Marichromatium purpuratum 984: one gene and its partner. The protein of the gene in region 1 interacts with the protein of each later gene in a pairwise test. Links are inferred from orthologs where the notes say so. Each region holds a gene or a part of one and is shown on either strand. Other genes may lie near its edges.

Region 1 (8,059 bases):
TTCGCCGCGCCTGGTACCTGATCGACGCCGAAGGCAAGACACTCGGCCGGCTCGCCAGCGAACTGGCGTTGCGCCTTCGCGGCAAGCACAAACCGCAATACACCCCGCACGTCGATACCGGTGATTATCTGGTGGTCGTCAACGCGGACAAGATTCGCGTGACCGGCAACAAGATGCAGGACAAGATGTACTACCGTCACACGGGGTATGTCGGTAACCTGAAGTCGACCAGCCTCGAAAAGCTGCTCGAGACCGCCCCTGAGCGTGCCATCCAGCTCGCCGTCAAGGGGATGCTGCCGCGCGGTCCGCTGGGACGCGCCATGTTCCGCAAGCTGCGTGTCTACGCCGGTCCGAATCACGAACACCAGGCGCAGCAGCCTCAGCCCCTCGAGCTCAACGTTTAGGAATCAGACGCATGTCGGAGACGCAACACGCTATTGGTCGCCGCAAGACGTCCGCCGCACGAGTTTTCTTGACGGCAGGCGCTGGCAACATCACGATTAACGGTCGTCCGATCGACCAGTTCTTCGGTCGCGAGACTGCCCGTATGGTGGTCCGTCAGCCGCTCGAGACCGCCGAGCTGGCCGACAAGATCGATGTCAACGTCACCGTCAAGGGTGGCGGCAACACTGGGCAGGCCGGCGCCATTCGCCTCGGCATCGCCCGCGCACTGACCGAATACGACGAGACCCTGCGTTCTCCGATGCGTCGCGCTGGCTTCCTGACCCGCGATGCCCGTGAGGTCGAGCGTAAGAAGGTCGGTCTGCACAAGGCGCGCAAGCGTCCGCAGTTCTCGAAGCGTTAAGTCTTCGGGGTTGTCGCGGAGTATCGATACAGATATACTTGTTCGGTACTTCGCGACGAGCGAAAGACATTGGGGGATCGTCTAGCGGCAGGACTACGGACTCTGACTCCGTCAACCTAGGTTCGAATCCTAGTCCCCCAGCCAAATTCCAGAAAAAGGTCCGCACCCTCAGGGTACGGACCTTTTTCTTTATCCCCTCCCTTCCCTCATCCCTCCGATCCCGCAGCGGATCCTGGTACAGATGTACCCTTTTCACAACAACCGCTCTCCGGTCACTCCTGGGGCGCTCGGATCGCAGCAGCTGCGCGAGCGGCGCAGAACGAGCAGTTCGGTGCATTCGTAAAAACCGCATCGACAGCAAGGCCACGCAATCATCCGGTAAACTTTAGGGAGATGGTCTCAGCCGCCAGGCCAATCACCCTCGATGTAAAAAAGAGACACTTTTTGATGGGTGTGTCTTTTTCCCGTCCAATCTGTTGCAAAACACCATGCCCTCCTCTATAGTTCACTTCGCAAAGCATGATTGCGCTCGGTTTCTGCAGTCTGTCTGACAAATTCACAACAGCGGAGAACACCATGAACAAGAAACTCATCACCCTGGCGGTCGCCACCGCCATGGCTGCTCCGGCCGGTGCGATGGCCGAGGCCGTCCTCTACGGCAAGCTGCACATGTCGATCGACTATGCAGACGTCGAGGCAACCACCATCGACCCCGTCACCGGCGAGACCGTCGGCTTCAAGGGCTGGGGCCTGAACGGCGGCGGCGATCTGCCCGGTGCAGGCCGTGCCAACCGCATCGGCGTGAAGGGCTCGGAGGATCTGGGTAACGGTCTGAAGGCCATCTACCAGGTCGAGTTCGGCGTGCGCATGACCGAGGAAGGTTTCGGCAACGCCGCTTCCGGCTCGAACGACACCATCACCATGCGTAACAGCTTCGTTGGTCTCGCCGGCAACTGGGGTACCTTCCTCGTCGGCCGTCACGACAGCCCGATGAAGATCTCGACCGGCAAGCTCGACCTGTTCGCCGACACCATGGCCGACTTCAACGGTACCGTCGGCTTCGACGACAACCGTTTCGACAACGCCATCGCCTACATCAGCCCGAGCTTCAGCGGCTTCCAGCTGGCCGCCGCAGCCCACGCTGGTGGCGGTTCGACCCTGGGCTTCGGTGAGAACGTCAACGCCGACAGCCTCGCCGAGGGTTACTCGCTGGCCGGTATCTACTCCAACGGCCCGTTCTACGCCGCTCTGTCGTACGAGTCGCTCGGCAACGAGCTGTTCATGGACTCCGCTGACAGCCTGATCGGTGAGAACATCGTCCTGCCCAACGGTCGCGTCGTCGCCAACCCGGGTTACGTCGAGGACGACTACACCAAGTGGCGCGCCGGCCTCGGCCTCCTCGACTGGAACGGCTTCACCCTGGCCGCCGTCTACGAGAACCAGGACTTCGGCGATCCGTCGGCTGACCTGTGGCAGATCCAGGCCGGTTATGCCTTCGGCAACAACCAGGTCAAGGCCATGTACGGTGCTAACTCCTACGATCTGGGCGTGAACAACGTCGACGACATCGACGCCGACACCTGGGCCATCGCCTTCGACCACAACTTCAGCAAGCGCACCAAGGCGTACGTGCTGTACACCCAGGTCGACAGCGATCTCGACGTCGAGGACTGGGACGGCTTCTCGGTCGGCATGATCCACAAGTTCTAAGCCTCGCGCTCTAGAACCGTGGAATGAAAAACGGGGCCATTGGCCCCGTTTTTCTTTGCCTGAGATATCGCCCCAGGCAACGACTCGACAAAACGCCTGCGACGTCAGTCGGCGTCGGCCACGGTCAGCGTCCGCGCACCCTGAGCAGAGCCGAGGATCAGCACATCGGCCGGACGCTGGGCAAAGATCCCCACGGTCACCACCCCGGCGATGGCATTGATCTGCTGCTCCAGCGCCACCGGATCCTGGATCTCGAGATGATGGACGTCGAGGATCAGGTTGCCGTTGTCGGTGACGAAACCATCACGCCACACCGGCGTCCCCCCCAGCTCGACCAGCGCACGCGCGACATGGCTGCGCGCCATCGGGATCACCTCCACCGGTAGCGGGAAGGCACCCAGCACATCGACCAGCTTGCTCTCGTCGGCGATGCAGACGAAGCGCTTGCTCGCCGCGGCGACGATCTTCTCGCGCGTCAGCGCGCCACCGCCACCCTTGATCAGCTGCAGGCGCGCATTCGACTCGTCGGCGCCATCGACATAGAGCGTCAGCTCGCCGGTGGCATTGAGGTCGAACACCGGGATACCGTGCGCCTTCAAGCGTTCGGTCGAGGCCTCGGAACTCGACACCGCCCCCTCGATCTGCCCCTTGATGCCGGCCAGCGCATCGATGAAATGGTTGACGGTCGAGCCCGTCCCCACCCCGATCACACCGCCCTCGACATAGGCCAACGCGGCCTCGGCCGCCTGGCGCTTCATCGCGTCCTGGTCCATCTCACTCCTCCTCATGGGACTCTCTGGCTGACGAACACGCCGATGGGCTCGGCGTGATGACACGGCCGGCACGGCCGCGGGCGGCCATCATAGCAACCGCGCCGAGGCGTCGCTGCGCTAACATGGAGCGGCAACGCTATCCCCGGAGTCCTCCATGCCCACACACTACATCGAGCGCATCCTCCGCGCTCGCGTCTACGACGTCGCCCGCGAGACCCCGTTGACCAAGGCCCCACTGCTCTCGGCCCGACTCGGCAACACCGTCTATCTCAAGCGCGAGGACCTGCAGCCGGTGTTCTCGTTCAAGCTGCGCGGGGCCTACAACAAGCTCGTCGGACTCGACGCCGAGGCGCGCGCGCGCGGGGTGATCGCCGCCAGCGCCGGCAACCACGCCCAGGGCGTCGCCCTCGGCGCCAAGCGCCTGGGGATCACCGCCACCATCGTGATGCCGCGCACCACCCCGGCGATCAAGGTCGGTGCGGTGCGCCGGCTCGGCGCCAAGGCCCTGCTGCACGGCGACTCCTACGACGAGGCCTATGCCCATGCCATGGCGCTGGTCGAGGCCCAGGGGCTGACCTTCATCCACCCCTTCGACGACCCCGAGGTGATCGCCGGCCAGGGCACCATCGGCATGGAGATCCTGCGCCAGCACCCGACCCCACCCGACGCCATCTTCGTCCCGGTCGGCGGCGGCGGACTGATCGCCGGCATCGCCGCCTACGTCAAGTGGCTCTATCCCCAGGTGCGGATCATCGGCGTCGAGCCCGAGGAGGCGCCGACCCTGTACCAGGCACTCGCCGCCGGCGCCCCGGTCGAACTCGAACGGGTCGGGCTGTTCGCCGACGGGGTCGCGGTCAGGCGCATCGGCGAGGAGACCTTCCGCATCGCCCGTGAGCACGTCGACGAGGTGGTGCTGGTGAGCACCGACGAACTCTGCGCCGCGGTCAAGGACATCTTCGACGACACCCGCGGCATCGCCGAGCCGGCCGGGGCGCTCGCGGTGGCGGGGATGAAGCGCTATGTCGCCACCCACGACATCCGCGACCAGCAGCTGGTGGCCATCGAGAGCGGCGCCAACGTCAACTTCGATCGGCTACGCCATGTCGCCGAACGCGCCGAACTCGGCGAACGGCGCGAGGCCCTGCTCGCCGTCGCCATCCCCGAGCGACCCGGCAGCTTCCTCGCCTTCTGCAAGCTGCTCGGCAGGCGCCAGATCACCGAGTTCAACTACCGCTATGCCGACGCCCGTCAGGCCCAGGTCTTCGTCGGCGTCGAGCTGAGTCGGGGCCAGTCCGAGCGCGAGGAGCTGACCGCCAAGCTCGCCGCCAAGGGCCTCGAGGTGGTCGACATGAGCGACAACGAGACGGCCAAGCTGCACATCCGCTTCATGGTCGGCGGTCACGCGCCGGGGATCGACGACGAGGTGCTGGTGCGCTTCGAGTTCCCCGAGCGCCCCGGTGCCCTGCTCAACTTCCTCACCGCCATCGGCAAGCGCTGGAACATCAGCCTGTTCCACTACCGCAACCACGGCGCGGCCTATGGCCGGGTGCTGCTCGGCGCCCAGGTGCCGGCGGGCGAACGCGCCAACTTCCGCGCATCGCTCGACGCGCTCGGTTACAGCTATTGGGAGGAGACCGACAACCTCGCCTACCGACTGTTCGCCGGCGCCGGGCCGCTCAGCACGACGGGCGCCGATAACGCCGACGCTCGGTGAAGACCGCATCGAGCGCCACGTCCCAGGGGCGTGGCGCGATACGCTCGAGACGCTGACACTCGTGGGCGATGCCGAACAGCCGTGGCCGGCGCCAGCGACGATGACGGCGCAGGTGCGCCAGGGCGCGGTCATAGAAACCGCCGCCCATGCCGATGCGATGACAATCGGCATCGAACCCCACCAGCGGCACCAGCACCAGATCGAGCTGCCTCACCGGGCGGATCGCACGACCGCGCGCACAGGGTTCGGGAATGCGGTAGCGATTGGGACACATCCGCCGTCCCGGCTCGTGGCGCACGAACCACAGCGTCGAGCCACGGGCCGGCGCCGGGCGACGCAGCACCGGCAGATAGAAGTCATGCCCGCGTCCGCGCAGGGTCTTGATCAGCGCACGCAGATCGGGCTCACCGTCGCTCGGCCAGTAGAGCGCGATGCGGCGGGCGCGCAACAGCGCGAGTTCGCGCCCCAGCCGTCGCGCGAGCGCGCGGGCATGCAGACGCTGGGTCCTCGCCCCGAGCGCGCGACGACGCTGGCGCAGGGTACGGCGCAATGATGGGAGAGAGGGATCGGACATCAAGGGATGGGGTAAAGGACACCCCCCACGGGTGCCGTCGCAGGCCTTCGTTCTTGAACCAGAGGGTTCAAGTGGGAACAGTCAGCAATGGCATCAGGCTTTCCGCTCGGGGCGGACATGCACAACAGCCTTGCGGTCATGCTCCCAGGGTCGAGATTAGGCTCAAGAAAATACCCAGACCGCTGTCGAACACTACAGGGGGTGTCGCAGTAACAGGCTAACCCTTTTCGGGTGATGCGTCCAGGGGGGGGACGGCGTGCGCGAGCGCCTCGGCGAGCTGCCCCTGAAGGTGCCCCAGACGCTCCACCAAGACATCGTCGCGGGGCACCCCGCCGGCGCGCTGGAGCTGGATCAGCTCATGGGCGATGTTGAGCGCCGCGATCACCGCGATGCGGTCGGTACCGATCACCCGCCCGGTCTGGCGGATCTCGCGCATCCGGCCATCGAGCAGCCGCGCCGAATCGCGCAGGCCCTCTTCCTCGTGCGGCTCGCAGGCGACCCGGTAGTCCTTGTCGAGGATACGGATGCTGACCTGCAGCGGTTCATCGCTCACAAGCTCTCCTCCATCGCACGCAGCCGCGAGAGCATCGCCTCGACCCGACTGCGCGCCTGTTCGGTCTTCTCGATCAACTCGCCGCGCTCGGCCACCAGCGTCTCCTGACGCACGCGCAGCGAGGCGTTCTCCTCGCGCAGCCGCTGATTGAGCCGGATCAACGCAGCGACCTGCCGTTCCAGTTGGTCTAGATCGAAATCGGCCAAGGTGCGTGACTCCATTGCAGTTCAGCGCACTATAGAAGGGGCTCGGAAGAGGGTCAATCGGGCGCCGGCCACCGGGAGATTGTCCCAACCTCCAGGGCGCAGCGGCCAGCGGCCAGCGGCCAGCGACCAGCAACCAGCAACCAGCAACCAGCAACCAGCAACCAGCAACCAGCAACCAGCAACCAGCAACCAGCGGGATGCTGCACACGAAGAAGGCGACCAGCGACCAGCGACCAGCGACCAGCGACCAGCGACCAGCCTCCAGTGTCGGTTTGCAGCCAACTGCAACGCCACCAGACAGGCCAGCCCCCCCCCTCACAGGAGGCTGACAGCTGGAAGCTCTGACAGCTGGTCGCTCTTCCCCTTCGCGGCTTTGCGGTTCAATCCTCCCGGCGACTGGCGACTGGCGACTGGCGACTGATGGCTGATGGGTAGCGACTGGCGGCTGATGGCTGATGGCTGGCGATTGGCGGCTGATGGCTGGCGACTGGTGGCTGGCGACTGGCGACTGGCGACTGGCGACTGGCGACTGGCGACTGGCGGCTGGCGGCTGGCGGCTGGCGGCTGGCGGCTGGCGGCTGGCGGCTGGCGGCTGGCGGCTGGCGGCTGGCGGCTGGAACCCATGCTATGATCGGTTGTCGATTCACCGCGACGAGCGCGACCCATGCGCCACGGAGGTTGCCACGGACATCGACGACACCCGGCTCGACCAACTCCTTGAGGCGAGCCCACTCACCCCGACTGCGAGCGAGGCGCACGGCATGCTGTGCGGCTTGATCTGCACCGGTATCACCGACCCCGAGCAACGCTGGCTCGACCAGCTGCTGCCCACCAGCTCGCCCCAGGCCGACGCCGAGCAGTCCGAGGCGGCCCCGCCCGAGGCTGAGACCGACCCCGTCGACAGCGAGGAGGCCGAGGCCGCACGCGAGGAGACCCACGCCGCACTCGGAGAACTCGCGCGCGCGACCCGCGCCGCACTCGCCGACGAGGACTATGGCTTCAGCCCGCTGCTGCCCGACGAGGGTGCGCCGCTCGCCCAGCGCGCCACCGCGCTCTACGACTGGGTACGCGGCTTCCTCTACGCCTTCGGCATGCTCGGCATCTCCGAGCAGGGACTCTCCGAGCAGGGGCGCGAGATCCTGCGCGACTTCGCCGACATCACCCGCATGGACCTCAACGACCTCGACGACAACGAGGAGAACGAGGCCGCGCTGACCGAGATCATCGAGTTCACCCGCGCCGCCGCACTGCTGATCCATAACGAGGCCCCGGCACGCCAGGACGGCGACAAGGGACAGGGCACGGCATGAGCGCCAGCGAGTATCAACGCCGCCGCGCCGCGCTGGCCGAGCGCATCGGCCCGGAGGCGATCGCCATCGTCCCCGCCGCGCGCGAGACCGAGCGCAACGCCGGGGTCAATCACCCCTTCCGCCAGGACAGCGACTTCCGCTATCTCACCGGCTTTCCCGAACCCGATGCGATCGCGGTGATCGTCCCCGGGCGCGAGGATGGCGAGTTCGTGCTGTTCTGCCGCGAGCGCGACCCCGAGCGCGAGCAGTGGGACGGTCGACGCATCGGCGCCGAGGGCGCGGTGACCGACCACGGCGCCGATCAGGCCCATACCCTGGCCGAACTCGATCAACGGATGCCCGAGCTGCTCGCCGGACGTACCCGGCTGCATTGCCCGATCGGCGCCGACGCGACCTTCGAGGCGCGCATCCAGG
Region 2 (5,712 bases), 2.5 Mb from region 1 along the record:
TCTTGAAGCTGCCGCCGCCGGCGTGGACCACCAGGCGCAGCTCGGGCAGGGTGTCGCGCAGTCGCTCGGCGAGCACCGGGGCCTCTTGTTGGGCGCGCTCGCCGAGTGCGACCAGGTAGGCGTCGATGCCGGGATCATCCTGCGCGCCGCTCAGTTCGAGCAGCTCGACCAGGCGCTCGATGCCCATGGCGAAGCCGACGGCGGTGGTCGGGCGCCCACCGAGCTGGGCGACCAGACCGTCGTAACGACCGCCGGCGCAGACCGTGCCCTGGGCGCCGAGTTCGTCGGTGATCCATTCGAACACGGTGCGATTGTAGTAGTCGAGCCCACGCACCAGACGCGGATTGACCTGATAGTCGACCCCGGCGCGCTCGAGTCCGGCGCGGATGTGATCGAGGTGAGCGCGACTGGTCGCGCCGAGATGATCGAGCAGCGAGGGCGCGCCGGCGACGATCTCGCGGGTCTGCGGGTGCTTGGAGTCGAGGACGCGCAGCGGGTTGCTGTGCAGCCGCTTGCAGCTGTCCTCGTCGAGTTGCTCGACATGGGCCTCGAGATAGGCGATCAGCTCGGCGCGATAGGCCGCGCGCTCCTCGGCGTCGCCGAGCGAATTGATCTCCAGGCGGAAACCCTCGAGCCCGAGTTCGCGCCACAGTCGCGCGGTCATCAGCATCAGCTCGAGGTCGATGTCCGGTCCCTCAAGCCCGAAGACCTCGACCCCGATCTGATGGAACTGGCGGTAGCGGCCGCGCTGCGGACGCTCGTAGCGGAACATCGGGCCGCGGTACCACAGCCGCTGCGGCTGCATCAGCAAGCCGTGCTCGATGGCCGCGCGCACGCAACTCGCCGTCCCCTCGGGGCGCAGGCTGAGGCTGTCGTCGTTACGATCGGGGAAGGTGTACATCTCCTTCTCGACGATGTCGGTGACCTCGCCGATGGAACGCTTGAACAGGTCGGTGACCTCGACGACGGGGGTACGGATCTCGCTGTAGCCGTAGCCTTCGAGGACCCGTCGCGCGGTGTCCTCGAGACGGTGCCAGGTGGGGATGCGGTCCGGCAGGATGTCGTGCATCCCGCGGATGGCTTGGATCTTCTTGCTCATACTGGGCGGATACTGATGGCCTGTGGGATCGCAGCGCGCCGGACTCAGTCGGGCTGACTGGGATCAAGGGTGAAGCGGGCGACATTGCCGCGGGCGCGGGCGCTCAGGTCGAGCGGCTCGCCGTCGATGGTGAGACGCGCCATGGCGGTGTTGCCGATGATGAAACGATAGGGCGGCTCGCCCTCGAGCACACGCCGGTCGCCGGCACGCAGCTCGCCGGTGAGGATGATGCGGCGGTTGACGTCACGCACCTCGACCCAGCAGTTGCCGGTGAACTCGAGCGCGACCTCGGGCGTCGTCGGGGCGGTGGTGACGGTCGTGGGCGTGACCTCCGGCTGCTCCTCGAGGATTGCGGGCGCGGCGCTGGGCGCGGGCACGGCGGTGGGAGCCGGCGTGGTGTCCGGTGTCGCCGCCGGCTCGGGGGCGGCGACGACCGTGGGTGTTTGCTGGACGGGTGCCGGGGCCGGGCGTGGTGTCGGCTGCGGGGCCGGGGGCTCGGGCGTCGTCGGGGCCGGGGTGACAGGGTCGGGTGTGGCCTGGGACGGGGCTGGGTCGAGGCGCGATTGCTCGCTGGGTGCGACATCGTCTGCGAGCGGCGCCGGGGCGATCTCGGGGCGGTTCTGCCACCACAGTACCAGCATGGCGATAGCCGCGACCATCAGCGCCAGACTGATCAGGCGCATCAGCCAGCGCGAGGTGGTCTCGGCGAGGTTGCCGCGTGTCCGTGGTCCTGTCTGGGCGGCGGCCTGCTCCTGGGTGGTCGCGCGCGCCGACTCGATCAATGGTGTCGGATCGACGCCGAGCAGCCTGGCATAGTTGCGCAGATAACCGATCGCGAAGACCGGGCCGGGCAGCGTATCGTAGCGATCCTGCTCGAGCGCCTCGATGATCTCCGGGCGCAGGTGCAGTTGCGAGGCGACGCGTGCGATTTCGAGGCCGCGCGCCTCGCGCTGCTGACGCAGGCGTTGGCCGGGGTGCATGACGATGTCTGGCGTGCTCGGCGCCTCAGGACTCGGTGATCTGGTCTCGCTCATCCAACTGGACTCCCTGGGATTCTCTGGATGCCGCCGCGTCCGGGAAACGCTCGCGCAAGGCCCGCTGGTAGAAGTTGGCGCGCTCGCGATCGCCGAGCTGGCGCTCGATGTTGGCGCCGAGTCGCAGGGCCTCGAGCGTGCTGGCCGCGGTGCGCAGGGTCTCTGCCCCGAAATAGCGGTCGATGTCTCCCTTTGCCGCCTTGATCTCGCCGCGGGCATAGGCCATCGCCGCGCGCTTGACCAAGGCCGGACCGAACTTCGGATTGGCCGCGACGGCGGAGCGATAATACGCTTCCGCCTGGCTCGCGTCGCCCTTCTTGCGAGCGCAGTCACCGGCATTGGTCATGGTCACCCAGGGGGTGGCATAGAGCGGGTTGTCGAGTGCCTTGAGGAACTGGGCCTCGGCCTCCGGGTAGCGCTGTTCGCGGCACAGATAGGAGCCGTAGGCGTGGAGCACGTCGGGGTTCTTCGGCGCCAGCCGCACGGCGCGCTCGTAGTGTTCGGTGGCCAGTGCGTCCTTGCCCAGCTGCTCGTAGAGAAAGGCCATCCAGACATGCGCGCGAGCATAGCGACGGTCGGCCTCGATGGCCTGGAGCGCGCGGCGGAAGGCGACCTCGATCTGGCCTCGGGCATAGTACTGCTCGGCCATCCGCACATAGATCTCGGCAGGGCTGTCGTCGGGTTCGAGACCGAGCGCGTCACCGCCCTCGGGGCGTTTCTCGGTGCCACCGCAGCCAGCCAGCAGGGTCAGGCACAGCAAGGCCAACGCGAGCGGGCGAGGCCAGCGAAGGGTCATGGCGCTCCTATCCGGTCCTGTTCGAGTTGTACCTGGGCCTGGCGACGGGTGCGGTCCTGCACCCGGCCAACGAGTTGGCCACAGGCGGCGGCGATCTCCTCGCCCCGGGTCTTGCGGGTGGTCGCGATCAGCCCCGAGCGGATCAGGCGCTGGCGGAAGGCCTCGACCTGTTCGGGGGGGCTGGTGGCGTAATCGACCCCGGGGAAGGGGTTGAAGGGGATCAGATTGATCTTCGACGGCGTGCCCTCGAGCAGACGGATGAGCTGCTTGGCGTGGGCGATGCTGTCGTTGAGCCCGGCGATCATGATGTATTCCCAGGTCACCTTGCGGCGCTTGTCGGCGGCGACATAGCGGCGGCAGGCCGGGATCAGTTCGGCGAGCGGGTACTTGCGGTTGATCGGCACCAGTTCATTGCGCAAGGCGTCGTTGGGGGCGTGCAGCGAGACGGCCAGCGAGACGTCGCTGACCTCGCGCAGGCGCTCGATCGCGGGGACGATGCCGACGGTGCTCACCGTTACCCGCTGCTTGGCGAGCATGTAGGCGAGATCGTCCTGCATGACGGCCATCGCCTTGACCACCGCGTCGAAGTTGGCGAGCGGCTCGCCCATGCCCATCATCACCACGTTGGTCGGTGATGCCTGGAGATGGCGCGTGGCATGCCATACCTGGGCGATGATCTCGCTGACCGCGAGGTTGCGATTGAAGCCCTGCTTGGCGGTGGCGCAGAAACGGCAATCGAGCGCGCAGCCGACCTGCGAGGAGACGCAGATGGTGCTGCGGCGGCCCTCGGGGATGAATACGGTCTCGATGTGCTGACCATCGGTCAGCTCCATCACCCACTTGATGGTGCCGTCGGCGGAGGGGTGGGCGTGGACGATTCGCGGCAGGCGAATCTCGGTGCGCTCGCGCAGCTGTTGGCGCAGCGCGAGCGGCAGATCCGTCATGGCGTCGAAGTCGACGACGCCATGCTTGTGGATCCACTTGAACAGGTTGCGGCCATGGAACGCCTTGCGGCCGAACTCGACGGCGAGCGCCTCACAGTCGGCGCGGTCGAGATCGAGCAGGTTGGTCTTGGTCTCACTGGCGTTCATGGCCGTCACCGGATCAGGATCAGCGGGTGCGCTCGCAGACGCCCTCGGGGAAGAAGAAGGCGATCTCCTCGGCGGCGGTCTCGGGGGCGTCGGAGCCGTGCGCGGCGTTCTCGGTGAAGGAGTCGGCGAAGTCGGCGCGGATGGTGCCCGGGGCGGCTTCGGCCGGGTTGGTGGCACCCATGATCTCACGATTCTTGGCGATGGCACCCTCGCCCTCGAGGACCTGGACCATGACCGGACCGGAGGTCATGAAGTCGACCAGCTCGCCGAAGAAGGGACGCTCCTGGTGCACGGCGTAGAAGGCCGAGGCCTGCTCGCGGCTCAGGTGCATCATGCGCGCGGCGACGATGCGCAGGCCGGCGGCCTCGAAACGCCCGAGGATGGCGCCGATGGCGTCCTTGGCGACGGCGTTGGGCTTGATGATGGAGAGGGTGCGTTCGATGGCCATGCGGGCTCCTGAAGAACTCTTAAAGGATGATGTTAGGACACACGGGCTTCCCTGGCTCCGGCAACCACCAATACGCCGTCGTCGCCGATCGCGAGACGCCGAGCCAGGGCCGGAGAACCTGAGAAGATCAAAAGAAGTCGGTGAGCAGGCAAGTCTAACGTCAGCGGCTGTACCGGGCAATGCCGATGCGCGCTTGTCAGGAGAGTCGCGCGCTGGTTAGGCTCCCCGCATTCCACTCGAATCGAGCCGGGCCGAGGATCGGCCGGGGAGGAGACACGCATGGCCCTGTACGATGTCTTCAACGGCGACGCGGACGGACTCTGCGCGCTCCTGCAGCTGCACCTGGCCGAGCCGCGCGAGAGCGTGCTGGTGACCGGGGTCAAGCGCGACATCGCGCTGCTCGATCGCGTCGAGGCCGGCGCCGGTGACGAGGTGCGGGTGCTCGACCTCTCGCTCGACAAGAACCGCGCTGCGCTCGAGCGGCTGCTCGCCGCCGGCGTGCGGGTGCGCTACTTCGACCACCACTTCCCCGGCGAGATCCCCGTCCACCCTGGACTCGAGGCCCATATCGACACCGCCCCCGATCGTGGCACCAGTCTGCTGGTCGACGCTGCGCTCGACGGTGCCCATCGCGCCTGGGCGGTGGTCGGTACCTTCGGTGACAACTTCGACGCCGCCGCGCGCCAGGCCGCCGCGCCGTTGGGGTTCGACGCGCCGACGCTCGAACGGCTGCGCGAACTCGGCATCTATCTCAACTACAACGGTTATGGCGCGCGGGTCGCCGACCTCCACGTCGATCCGGCGCAGCTCTTCGAGCGGCTGCGCCCCTATGCCGATCCGCGCGAGTTCATCGCCGCCGACGCGGTCTTCGCCCAGCTCCGCGACGGCTATGCCGACGACATGGCGCGCGCCGAGGCGCTGCGCCCCGAGGTCGACGAGACGGCGGGCCGGGTGTTCGTGCTGCCCGATGCGCCCTGGGCGCGGCGGGTCAGCGGGGTGTTCGCCAACGCTCAGGCTCAGGGCGCTCCCGAGCGCGCTCACGCGCTGCTCACCCGCCTGCCCGAGGGCGGTTTCCTGGTCAGCGTGCGCGCCCCGCTGGCCCGTCCCGACGGCGCCGATGCGCTGTGCCGCCAGTTCCCGAGCGGTGGCGGACGCAAGGCCGCCGCCGGCATCAACCACCTCACCGAGGACGACTATCCACGCTTCGTCGAGGCCTTCCTCTCGACCTTTGGCGGGTGATCTGG

Evidence for each region.
Region 2: the proteins of MARPU_RS01910 (region 1) and ndk interact in binary tests that used the Escherichia coli proteins (3 or more experiments, as listed by UniProt). The link is inferred for Marichromatium purpuratum 984 from one-to-one orthologs.

Annotation. Positions count from the first base shown.
Region 1 is NZ_CP007031.1:408,748-416,806, reverse strand. Bases 3,771-6,568 are described here. They hold MARPU_RS01910 (5-formyltetrahydrofolate cyclo-ligase), read right to left. Parts: upstream 5,577-6,568; coding sequence 4,965-5,576; downstream 3,771-4,964. Other genes in these bases: MARPU_RS01900 (TIGR02449 family protein), read right to left, coding at 6,126-6,335; MARPU_RS01905 (cell division protein ZapA), read right to left, coding at 5,794-6,129. Outside these bases: rplM (50S ribosomal protein L13), read left to right, coding at 1-404; rpsI (30S ribosomal protein S9), read left to right, coding at 416-805; MARPU_RS01925 (porin), read left to right, coding at 1,382-2,515; ribose-5-phosphate isomerase RpiA, read right to left, coding at 2,620-3,288; MARPU_RS01895 (UPF0149 family protein), read left to right, coding at 6,791-7,645; pepP (Xaa-Pro aminopeptidase), read left to right, coding at 7,642-8,059. UniProt on the Escherichia coli protein: Involved in the removal of 5-formyltetrahydrofolate.
Region 2 is NZ_CP007031.1:2,928,115-2,933,826, reverse strand. The notes cover bases 2,755-5,662. They hold ndk (nucleoside-diphosphate kinase), read right to left. Parts: upstream 4,469-5,662; coding sequence 4,040-4,468; downstream 2,755-4,039. Other genes in these bases: MARPU_RS12665 (hypothetical protein), read left to right, coding at 4,748-5,662; MARPU_RS12675 (bifunctional tRNA (adenosine(37)-C2)-methyltransferase TrmG/ribosomal RNA large subunit methyltransferase RlmN), read right to left, coding at 2,926-4,020; pilW (type IV pilus biogenesis/stability protein PilW), read right to left, coding at 2,755-2,929. In the rest of the region: hisS (histidine--tRNA ligase), read right to left, coding at 1-1,099; MARPU_RS12685 (RodZ domain-containing protein), read right to left, coding at 1,144-2,133; more of pilW, read right to left, coding at 2,105-2,754; more of MARPU_RS12665, read left to right, coding at 5,663-5,707. UniProt on the Escherichia coli protein: Major role in the synthesis of nucleoside triphosphates other than ATP. The ATP gamma phosphate is transferred to the NDP beta phosphate via a ping-pong mechanism, using a phosphorylated active-site intermediate.